3 regions of the Streptococcus sp. 27098_8_113 genome follow, and region 2 is predicted to be linked to each of the others. Evidence: predicted binding sites of a transcription regulator. Region 2 holds the regulator's gene; each other region holds the start of a gene.
The links. The regulator Rex, encoded in region 2, represses fermentation and respiration genes when NADH is low (regulators of the CRP and FNR family bind a similar motif). The targets are predictions, from matches to a motif close to TTGTGAANTANTTCACAA.

Region 1 (3,283 bases), on a different contig from region 2:
CTGGAGTCGGAAATGTGGGCGTTCAGATGAAGAAACTGGAAGAAAAGGTCGAAATCAAGCAAGTCTTGATCGCTTTAGCTGGCAGTTTTGTTCTTCTTCTTTTGCTCAGCTTTATTTTGAAATTTGACAGCTTGTGGACTTATTTATTTGGTTTCTTGATTTCAACGCTTCTGGCTTGTGTCATGATAGCAGCAACCCGCATCTTGCACGATAAATTGCCAAATATTAAGGAGCCTAGTCCTCTCAACTTTATTGCAGATACTAGCTATGGTGTTTACCTCTTCCATTGGCCTTTTTACATAATCTTTAGTCAGTTGATGGGCAATGGTTGGGCTGTGCTTTTGACTACAATCTTGAGTTTTGGTTTCGCGGCTCTATCCTTCTATATTTTAGAGCCGACTTTAGCTGGACGGAAGCCTCGGATTTTTGGCAAGGAGATGAATGTAAGTTCCATCACCAAGCCGATTTTCTACAGTTTCATTCCGCTGACATTTATCTTGCTTATTATCACAGTTACAGCTCCGTCTGTGGGTGCCTTTGAGGAAAGCCTGATTGTCAATTCTTTGAACCAATCCGATACGAAAATGCAGACAACCCGTAAGCACGCAGACCAAAAAACTGCCACAAATTATAACGTGGCAGAGGGAACGACTGTTATCGGTGATTCGGTCACCTTGCGCTCTGCTGAATGGATCCAAGAGGCTATACCTGACGCTCAAGTCGATGCAGTTGTTAGTCGTAATTTAGTGTCTGGTCTGGAATTTTTCAAGAACGATATTGCTAACCAAACACTGCTTCAAAACGTCGTCTTGGCATTGGGAACCAATCCGGTTGACAATTATGAAGAATTGCTGGATCAGTATATCGAGCTCTTGCCAAAAGGCCATCGCTTAATTTTAGTCACGCCATATGATGGCCGGACAGCCAATGATCCAAGTAGTATTCCTGTTAAGATGCGCCAATACGAACTTGAACTTGCTAAGAAATACGATTTTGTATATGTAGCAGACTGGTATCAGGTCGCGATTAATAATCCGCAGATTTGGATTGGAACAGACTATGTTCATTATGGGGCAGATTCAGAGTCAATGGCAGAGGGAGGTAAACTCTACTCTAACATGTTGAAAGAAGCCTTGGCTGCCGCTTCAAGTGGCAGTGTTAAGCCATAAAACTAGCTCGGTTATTTAGCCGAGCTCATTTTATAATAAAAAAAGAAAGCGCTAACATATTTTTAGAGAAAAGTATGTGAAATTTTTGAGAATAGATATAGAATTTAGTAAAAAAGCCTGAAATATCAGTGTTTAAAAAATAATCCATAAAAAGTTTGTGAACTTTTGTTGAAAGTGTTTACAAATTTGTAGGAATAGAGTATAATTATATTGTGAAATAATTAACAAAGGTTAAAATCTTCATCTAACCTTTTGGCAGAAACCATTGGAGGACTATAATGGCTGATAAGAAGAAAACTGTTGAACAAGAAGATAAAGTGCTAGCGGCTGAAAAACATGTTGACGAGCTTGTGCAAAAAGGTCTCCTAGCTCTTGAAGAAATGAGAAAACTGAACCAAGAGCAAGTAGATTATATCGTAGCAAAAGCTTCAGTTGCAGCTCTTGATGCACACGGGATCCTTGCTCAACATGCGGTTGAAGAAACTGGTCGTGGTGTATTTGAAGACAAGGCAACGAAAAACCTCTTTGCCTGTGAACACGTTGTCAACAACATGCGTGGTGTGAAGACTGTTGGTGTTATCGAAGATGATCCTGTTACTGGATTGACAAAAATTGCGGAGCCTGTCGGAGTTATTTGTGGTATCACTCCAACGACGAACCCAACATCAACAGCAATTTTTAAAGCATTGATTGCCTTGAAGACACGTAATCCAATCGTTTTTGCCTTCCACCCATCTGCTCAAGAATCATCTGCTCACGCAGCGCAAATCGTTCGTGATGCAGCTATTGCAGCTGGCGCACCAGAAAACTGTGTGCAATGGATTACAAAGCCATCTATGGAAGCAACAGCAGCTTTGATGAACCACGATGGTATTGCAACCATCCTTGCAACAGGTGGTAATGCCATGGTTAAGGCTGCCTACTCTTGTGGAAAACCAGCTCTTGGGGTAGGTGCCGGAAACGTACCAGCTTACATTGAAAAATCTGCTGACCTTCGCCAAGCCGCTCATGATATCGTGATGTCTAAATCATTTGACAATGGTATGGTCTGCGCATCTGAGCAAGCAGTGATCATTGACAAGGAAGTTTATGACGAATTTGTAGAAGAATTCAAGTCATACCACACTTACTTTGTAAACAAGAAAGAAAAAGCCCTTCTTGAAGAATTCTGCTTTGGCGCTAAAGCAAACAGCAAAAACTGTGCGGGTGCTAAGCTCAATGCAGATATTGTAGGTAAACCAGCTACATGGATTGCTGAACAAGCAGGCTTTAAAGTACCAGAAGGTACAAACATTTTGGCTGCAGAATGTGCTGAAGTAGGTCCAAATGAGCCATTGACTCGCGAAAAACTTTCACCAGTTATCGCTGTCTTGAAAGCTGAAGATAGAGAAGACGGTCTTAAAAAAGCTCGTCAAATGGTTGAATTTAACGGACTTGGTCACTCAGCAGCTATCCATACAAAAGACGAAGAATTGGCTAAACGCTTTGGTACTGAAATCAAAGCGATGCGGATTATCTGGAACTCTCCATCTACTTTCGGTGGTATCGGGGACGTATATAATGCCTTTATTCCATCCTTGACACTTGGATGTGGTTCATACGGACGCAACTCAGTTGGCGATAACGTGAGCGCTATTAACCTCCTAAACATCAAGAAAGTAGGGAAACGTAGAAATAATATGCAATGGTTTAAAGTTCCTTCAAAAATTTACTTCGAGCGCAATTCTATCCAATACCTTCAAACATGTGAAGATATTGAACGCGTTATGATCGTTACTGACAAATCTATCGAAAAACTTGGCTTTGTTCAACGTGTGATCGATCAATTGAACGCCCGTAGCAACCGTGTAACGATCCAAGTCTTCTCAGATGTTGAACCAGATCCAGACATCACAACTGTAGAACGTGGTGCTGAAGTGATGAAAGCATTTGAACCAGATACAATCATCGCTCTTGGTGGTGGTTCCCCAATGGACGCGGCCAAAGTAATGTGGCTCTTCTACGAGCAACCAGAAATCGACTTCCGTGACTTGGTTCAAAAATTCATGGATATCCGTAAACGTGCCTTCCGCTTCCCATCACTTGGTAAGAAAGCGAAATACATTGGGATTCCA
Region 2 (3,283 bases):
TCCCAAGTAAGAATGACGACGAGGTTACCAAACACATGAAAGAAGCTTGTGAACTAATGGGGTTGGTTCTTTTAGATCATTTAATTGTTTCAAAAAATAATTATTATAGTTATCGTGAAAAAACAGATTTGATCTAAAGTTTGTGGACCACATAATCAAACAAGGCTAAATCACCTGTTCTTGTGGGAAATAGAAATTCTGGATGCCACTGCACACCAAGAAATGGACTTCCATCAGTTGAGGTAACAGCCTCAATGACCTTGTCACGAGGATCGTAGGCTATAACTTCTAGATTTTTCGCTAGATCCTTGATACTTTGGTGATGGAATGAGTTGATTTGGCAAGTAGGTCCGTATAATTCATGGAGGATGGAGCCATTTTTAGTGACCATAGTCTGTGTGGTGTATTGAGCAGTGCTATCTTGCCAGTGATTCTCGATGTCTTGGTGAAGTGTGCCACCCATAGCAACATTGTAAAGCTGAGTACCGCGACAGACACCAAAAATAGGCTTGTTTTGCTTCCGTGCTTCTCGGATGAGAGCCAGTTCAAATAGATCCCTTTGAAGCAGATAATCATCGCTTTCGATAGTCTGTTCCTCGCCGTAGAAATGAGGGTGGACATTTTGTCCACCGGTAAGGATCAGTTTATCGATCATAGTGATATAGGTGTGAGCTAAGGCTTCATCACCAATTGGTAAGATAATTGGGATTCCTCCAACTTTATTGACTCCCTCGATAAAGCCAGTTGAAGTATAACTAATATGAATAAATTGATCGTTAGGAATATCCCTTTGGTTTCCTGTTATACCGATAATCGGTTTTTTCATAAAGTGTTTGTTTCCTTTCTTACCTTACTCATCATCTTTTCTCATGAAGTAGAGTAAGGTTTGGAGTTCGCTGGTTAGGTCCACATATTGTACAACCACATCTTTGGGGACAGATAGGTGCACTGGGGAGAAGCAAAGAATTCCCTTGATACCAGCATCAACCAAGACGGATGCGACTTCTTGTGCCTTAACGCTCGGCACTGTCAGAATGGCTGTCTTTACGTTTCCTTCTTGGACCTTTTCTTTTATTTGAGAAATTCCATAAATAGGAATTCCATCATTTGTGGTGGTTCCGACGTCAGAATAATCATCTGTATCAAAGGCCATTACAATCTTCATTTTATTCCGTTCATGAAAGCGGTAGTGTAAAAGAGCACGGCCCATATTTCCGACACCAACAATCATGACATTTGTAATCGAGTTGTCATTGAGAAGATTGGCAAAGAAATTCATTAGTTTCTTGACATCGTAGCCAAAACCTCTACGACCTAACTCACCGAAGTAAGAAAAGTCACGCCGAACAGTCGCAGAGTCGATTCCAATCGCCTCTGCGATTTGTTTTGAATTGGCCTTTTCAATATTTTCTGCATTAAATCGCTTGAAAATTCGGTAGTAGAGGGAGAGCCGCTTAGCAGTAGCACGTGGAATAGAATTGCTTTTTTCAGTTTTCACAAAATCACGACCTTTCTATCTTCTATTCTATAGAAAGCTTGTGAAAAAATCAACTAATTTGATGAACAAAATATTATTATACTAATAAATATAGATAAAATAATAGAAATAAGCAAAATTCTTAGAATTTCGCTTATTGGGGTGTTTTTTCAAAAATATCTCTTTCAACTAAACTATCCATCAAGAAATAGAATTTTTGCTGAATAATATGGTGTTTTTCTGATTTGAAGATATTAACCAATCTTAAACCAGACTTGTCCGTAATATTGATTTTAACTCCGCTTAGATCTTTATTGATGATAATCTTAAGCAAGAATCCATCGCCACTATTGGGAACAGCTTCGAGTAAACGAGAAAGCTCGTAATTACCAACTTTTGTTTCAGCAAATGTATTGTCCCGTAAGGTAAATTTCTTAACATTTGGATGGAGTGAGTAGGTGAAGTCGCAGTTTGCTAAGCTAACAGAAGTTTGAAAAGCCATCTTATCCTCCTAGTATTTCTTTTAGTTTTTGGCTGAATAGTTTGATTTCTTGGATGCTAGTTTGATCTGATACACTGATGCGAATGGATTCTTTTAGGCGCTCAGAGTTAGAGCCATATAAGGCTTGAAGGACATGGCTGGGCTGAACAGCACCAGCTGTACAAGCAGAGCCGGTCGAGATTGAAAAGCCATTAAGGTCCATTTGAAGCAAGATAAGATCATTCTTTTGGCTTGGAAATCCAATATTGACAACATAAGGCAGGCTAGGCTGACTTTCGTTTAAGTAGTAGTCTATATCCGTTAGGTTGTCCAGTAAAGTATCTTTTAACTGCTGGGCATGCTCAAGATTTTCCTCTAAGTGGGCAACATTTTCAGAAAGGGCAGTTGCCATCCCGACAATAGAAACGAGGTTTTCTGTACCCGCTCGATGTTTGTTTTCTTGATCGCCGCCATGCATGAAATTATCAAAATCCATCTGGTCAGCATAGAGAAATCCAACTCCTTTTGGACCGTGGAATTTGTGGGCTGATGCACTCAGGAAATTGATTCCCCATTCTTCAGGATAGACAGGGAGCTTTCCGACCGCTTGGACTGCGTCAACGTGAAAAGCAGCAGGATGATCCTTTAGTAATTCACCAATTTCTTGAATCGGCAAAATATAGCCTGTTTCATTATTGACAGCCATTACTGAGACAAGGATAGTATCTGGTCTGAGAGCATTCTTGATATCTTCAGTTCGGATTTGCCCATCCACTGGCTGAATGATAGTCGCTTCAAAACCGAAGTTCTCCACCAAGTATTCAACAGGCTCTAAAACAGCATGGTGTTCAATGGCCGTAGTGATAATATGCTTGCCTTGATTCTGATGGCGTAGGGCATATCCCTTGATTGCAGTGTTATTACTTTCAGTAGCACCTGAGGTGAAGAGGATATTTTTGCTCTGTGTGTGTAGAACTTTAGCAATATCTTCGCGAGCTTGTCGGAGCAGTTTTTTAGCTTCTCGACCGTGGCTGTGGGTACTGGATGGATTGCCGAAGACTGTCATTGCCTGAGTCATGGACTTAATCGCAGCAGGCGATAAGGCAGTCGTAGCAGCATTATCTAAATAAATCACAAATTTATCCCTTATTTCTTTTGAAAAGCAAAAAGTGGGCTGACTGGTTTTCTTTCTTGAATACGCACGATAGCATCGCCAATCAACTCGCTGGCTGTGATGTAGTGAACATTCTTCGGAGTCTTTTCTTTGGTATCAACAGAGTCAGTCACCAAGATTTCTCGGATAGGAACACTGTCTAGTAAGTCTG
Region 3 (3,283 bases), on a different contig from region 2:
CGGTCAATTATCATACGAGCAAGTCCAGTGAGATTTATGGGGATAAGACAGAGATTATCTGGGGCGAGGAAGCCATTCAAGAGGGTGTGCTGGACTATGAGTTTTCCCTGTCACCTCGAGCTTTCTATCAGCTCAATCCTGAGCAGACAGAGGTGCTCTATGGGGAGGCGGTCAAGGCGTTGGATGTGACGAAAGAAGACCATTTGATTGACGCTTATTGCGGGGTTGGGACCATCGGCTTTGCTTTTGCTAAAAGGGTCAAGTCTTTGCGAGGCATGGACATCATCCCTGAGGCCATTGAAGACGCTAAGCGCAATGCGAAACGGATGGGCTTTGACAATACGCTCTACGAGGCTGGAACGGCAGAGGAGATTATTCCTCGCTGGTACGCGGATGGTTATCGGGCGGATGCCTTGATTGTCGATCCGCCGCGAACAGGTCTGGATGATAAGCTGTTGGAGACGATTGTCCGCTATGCACCTGAAAAGATGGTCTATGTTTCCTGCAATGTCTCAACCTTGGCGCGCGATTTGGTCAAGCTATGTCAGGTCTACGATGTCCACTACATCCAGTCGGTTGACATGTTTCCCCATACCGCTCGAACGGAAGCAGTGGTAAAATTGGTCAAAAAAGTCAAGTAGAAGAGTGATTTTTTGGAAAACAAGCCTAAATAAACAGCAAAAGAGGCTGGGACAAAAGTCCTAGCCTCTCAATTGTCTTTGGATTGTCGAGCAAGACGCAGTGGTTGAGTGGGCTCTACTACGCTGATTTCATCAGCTTTTACAGCCCTACTCAACTGTGCGGAGGTGGGACGACGAAATCGAATTCTAACGAATTACCGATTTCTGTCCCACTCTCTTTTGAGTTAGAGGATTATAGCTTGATTTCAGTGTTTTGGAGAACCTTTTGGGCATCGGCAACGATTGTGTCGAGGATTTCTTTACATGGACGAATTTCCTTGACTAAGCCAGCGATTTGGCCACTCATCATAGAGCCATGTACGGTATCTCCTTCGTAAACAGCTTTAGAAAGAGAACCGATGGTGATTTCTTCGAGTTCGTCACGATTGGTGCCTTTGTTTTCTAGTTCGATATAGTGGTCGGTCATTTCATTACGGATACAACGAACTGGTGCACCAGCAATACGACCAGTAACGGCAGTAGCAGTATCATTGGCTGCGACAATGGCATCCTTGTAACCTGCTGAAATTGGGCATTCTTCAGAAGCTAGGAAGATAGTTCCCATCTGAACCCCTTGTGCACCGAGGACAAAAGCGGCAGCGAGACCACGACCATCGGCAACGCCACCTGCAGCGATGACTGGAATATCAACTGAGTCAACAATCTGAGGAATGAGAGCCATAGTATTGGTTTCACCGATGTGGCCACCAGCTTCAGAACCTTCGGCAATCACGGCATCAACTCCGAGCTCTTGCATTTTTTGCGCGTGTTTGACACTGGCGATAACAGGGATAACCTTGATACCTGCCTCTTTCAGATAAGGCATGATGAATTTCGGTGTACCAGCCCCAGTCGTTACGACAGGAACTTTTTCTTCAATGATGACTGTCACAATATCCTTGATATTTTTCATCATGAGCATAACATTGACGGCAAATGGCTTGTTAGTCAATTTACGCAGTTCACGGATTTCTTCGCGCAACTGCTCACCTGTCATTCCTCCTGAAGCAATGATTCCCAGTCCGCCAGCTTCGGAAACAGCTGCCGCCAGTTGGTAGTGGGAAATCTGAGCCATAGCTCCTTGGAAAATAGGGTACTTAATGTTCAACAATTTTGTAATAGACATAGGGCATCTCCTTTATTCTGTATTTAAAATCATTATATCACTATAATAAAGCGTTTTCAATAAAGCCGTAGACTGACAAAAGATAGAAGTTTGTGAAAAAAATCTCAGAAATGGTTGATAGGAATAGCCTTTCCTTGTGAAATTAAATTTATCAGTGTCCTTATAACAATAACTTATAGCCTATTAGAATTTGTTATATTCTCTAAGATCGAATTTGAGCAAGCATGGAAAGGATTTTTATTGGACGCATCTTTTGTGATATAATAATAAAAAATACACGGAGGTAGAGCATATGGATAATGTGATTGATTTGTCTGTTCCAGTGGCAGAAGTGATTGAGAAGCAGCCCGAAGTTTTAGATGTTTTGGTCGAGTTGGGTTTTAAGCCTCTGGCCAATCCTGTCATGCGCAATACAGTCGGGCGCGTGGTTTCGATCAAAAAAGGAGCCAGCATGAATGGCATTGACCTGAATAAAATCAAGCAAACGCTGGAATTAAACGGCTATGAAGTGGTGGGGATTTAGGCATGGCTACTGAACGCATTGAAGTCCTCAAGTCAATCTTGCTGGACCTACATAATGGAGCTTCGGCAGAATCTGTTCAGGAGCTCTTCAATGAGCATTTTGCTGGTGTGTCCGCTATTGAGATCAGCCTGATGGAGCATGAGCTGATGAACTCGGATACGGGAGTGACCTTTGAAGATGTCATGTCTCTCTGCAATGTCCATGCCAATCTCTTTAAAGGTGCCATTCAGGATGTGGAGGTGGCTGATACCGACCATCCAGGCCATCCTGTTCAGATTTTTAAGCAGGAAAATCTAGCACTGCGGGCTGCCCTTATGCGGGTTCGCAGACTCCTATCCACCTATGAAAGCACAGAAGATGAGGAGCTTCTTCCTGAAATCCGCAAGGGACTCCAGCGCCAGCTGGGTTTGGTGGGACAGTTTGATATCCACTATCAGCGTAAGGAAGAGCTCATGTTTCCTATCATGGAGAGCTACGGCCACGATTCGCCGCCCAAGGTCATGTGGGGCGTAGACGATCAGATTCGAGACCTTTTCCAAGAGGCTAAGGCTGCTGCTGAGCAGTTGCCGGATACTTCGATTCAAGAAGTCAAGGACAAGTTTGAGTCTTTTGCAGCTGAGTTTGAAGCTATGATTTTCAAGGAAGAGTCTATTCTTCTCATGATTCTCCTCGAGTCCTTTACTCAGGATGACTGGCTCAAGATTGCTGAGGAGAGTGATGCTTATGGCTATGCCATCATCAAGCCAACGGAGAAATGGATTCCTGCTCGGCACTCATTCTCGGAGGAGGAAGCTGGGGATGCTGCTGATGAAGGAAGCGAAGCGCCAGCCAGTAGAGAACAGACTAGTGATGGCAGATTTCAGCAGGTCATTGATATGCAAGATGGCCAGGTCACCATTTCCTTTAAGCCTAAGGAAAAGAAGGAGCAAGCCTTTAATCGGGACTCCCAGCAGC

Region 1: a site for Rex is predicted at 1,380-1,397, ahead of adhE (bifunctional acetaldehyde-CoA/alcohol dehydrogenase). Genes of this name have one in related genera too.
Region 3: a site for Rex is predicted at 1,897-1,914, ahead of O3644_RS07970 (nitronate monooxygenase). Genes of this name have one in related genera too.

What each region holds. Positions count from the first base shown of each region.
Region 1 is NZ_JAPVZU010000010.1:31,533-34,815, forward strand. Features, by position in the region: gene O3644_RS06815 (acyltransferase family protein) at 1-1,169, shown strand, start outside; gene adhE (bifunctional acetaldehyde-CoA/alcohol dehydrogenase) at 1,448-3,283, shown strand, end outside.
Region 2 is NZ_JAPVZU010000002.1:191,562-194,844, forward strand. Features, by position in the region: gene radC (DNA repair protein RadC) at 1-137, shown strand, start outside; gene O3644_RS02330 (gamma-glutamyl-gamma-aminobutyrate hydrolase family protein) at 134-826, opposite strand; gene O3644_RS02335 (redox-sensing transcriptional repressor Rex) at 851-1,498, opposite strand; gene O3644_RS02340 (DUF1831 domain-containing protein) at 1,632-1,979, opposite strand; gene O3644_RS02345 (cysteine desulfurase family protein) at 1,981-3,093, opposite strand; gene O3644_RS02350 (ribose-phosphate diphosphokinase) at 3,105-3,283, opposite strand, start outside.
Region 3 is NZ_JAPVZU010000013.1:33,058-36,340, forward strand. Features, by position in the region: gene rlmD (23S rRNA (uracil(1939)-C(5))-methyltransferase RlmD) at 1-641, shown strand, start outside; gene O3644_RS07970 (nitronate monooxygenase) at 874-1,806, opposite strand; gene O3644_RS07975 (DUF1858 domain-containing protein) at 2,099-2,329, shown strand; gene O3644_RS07980 (DUF438 domain-containing protein) at 2,332-3,283, shown strand, end outside.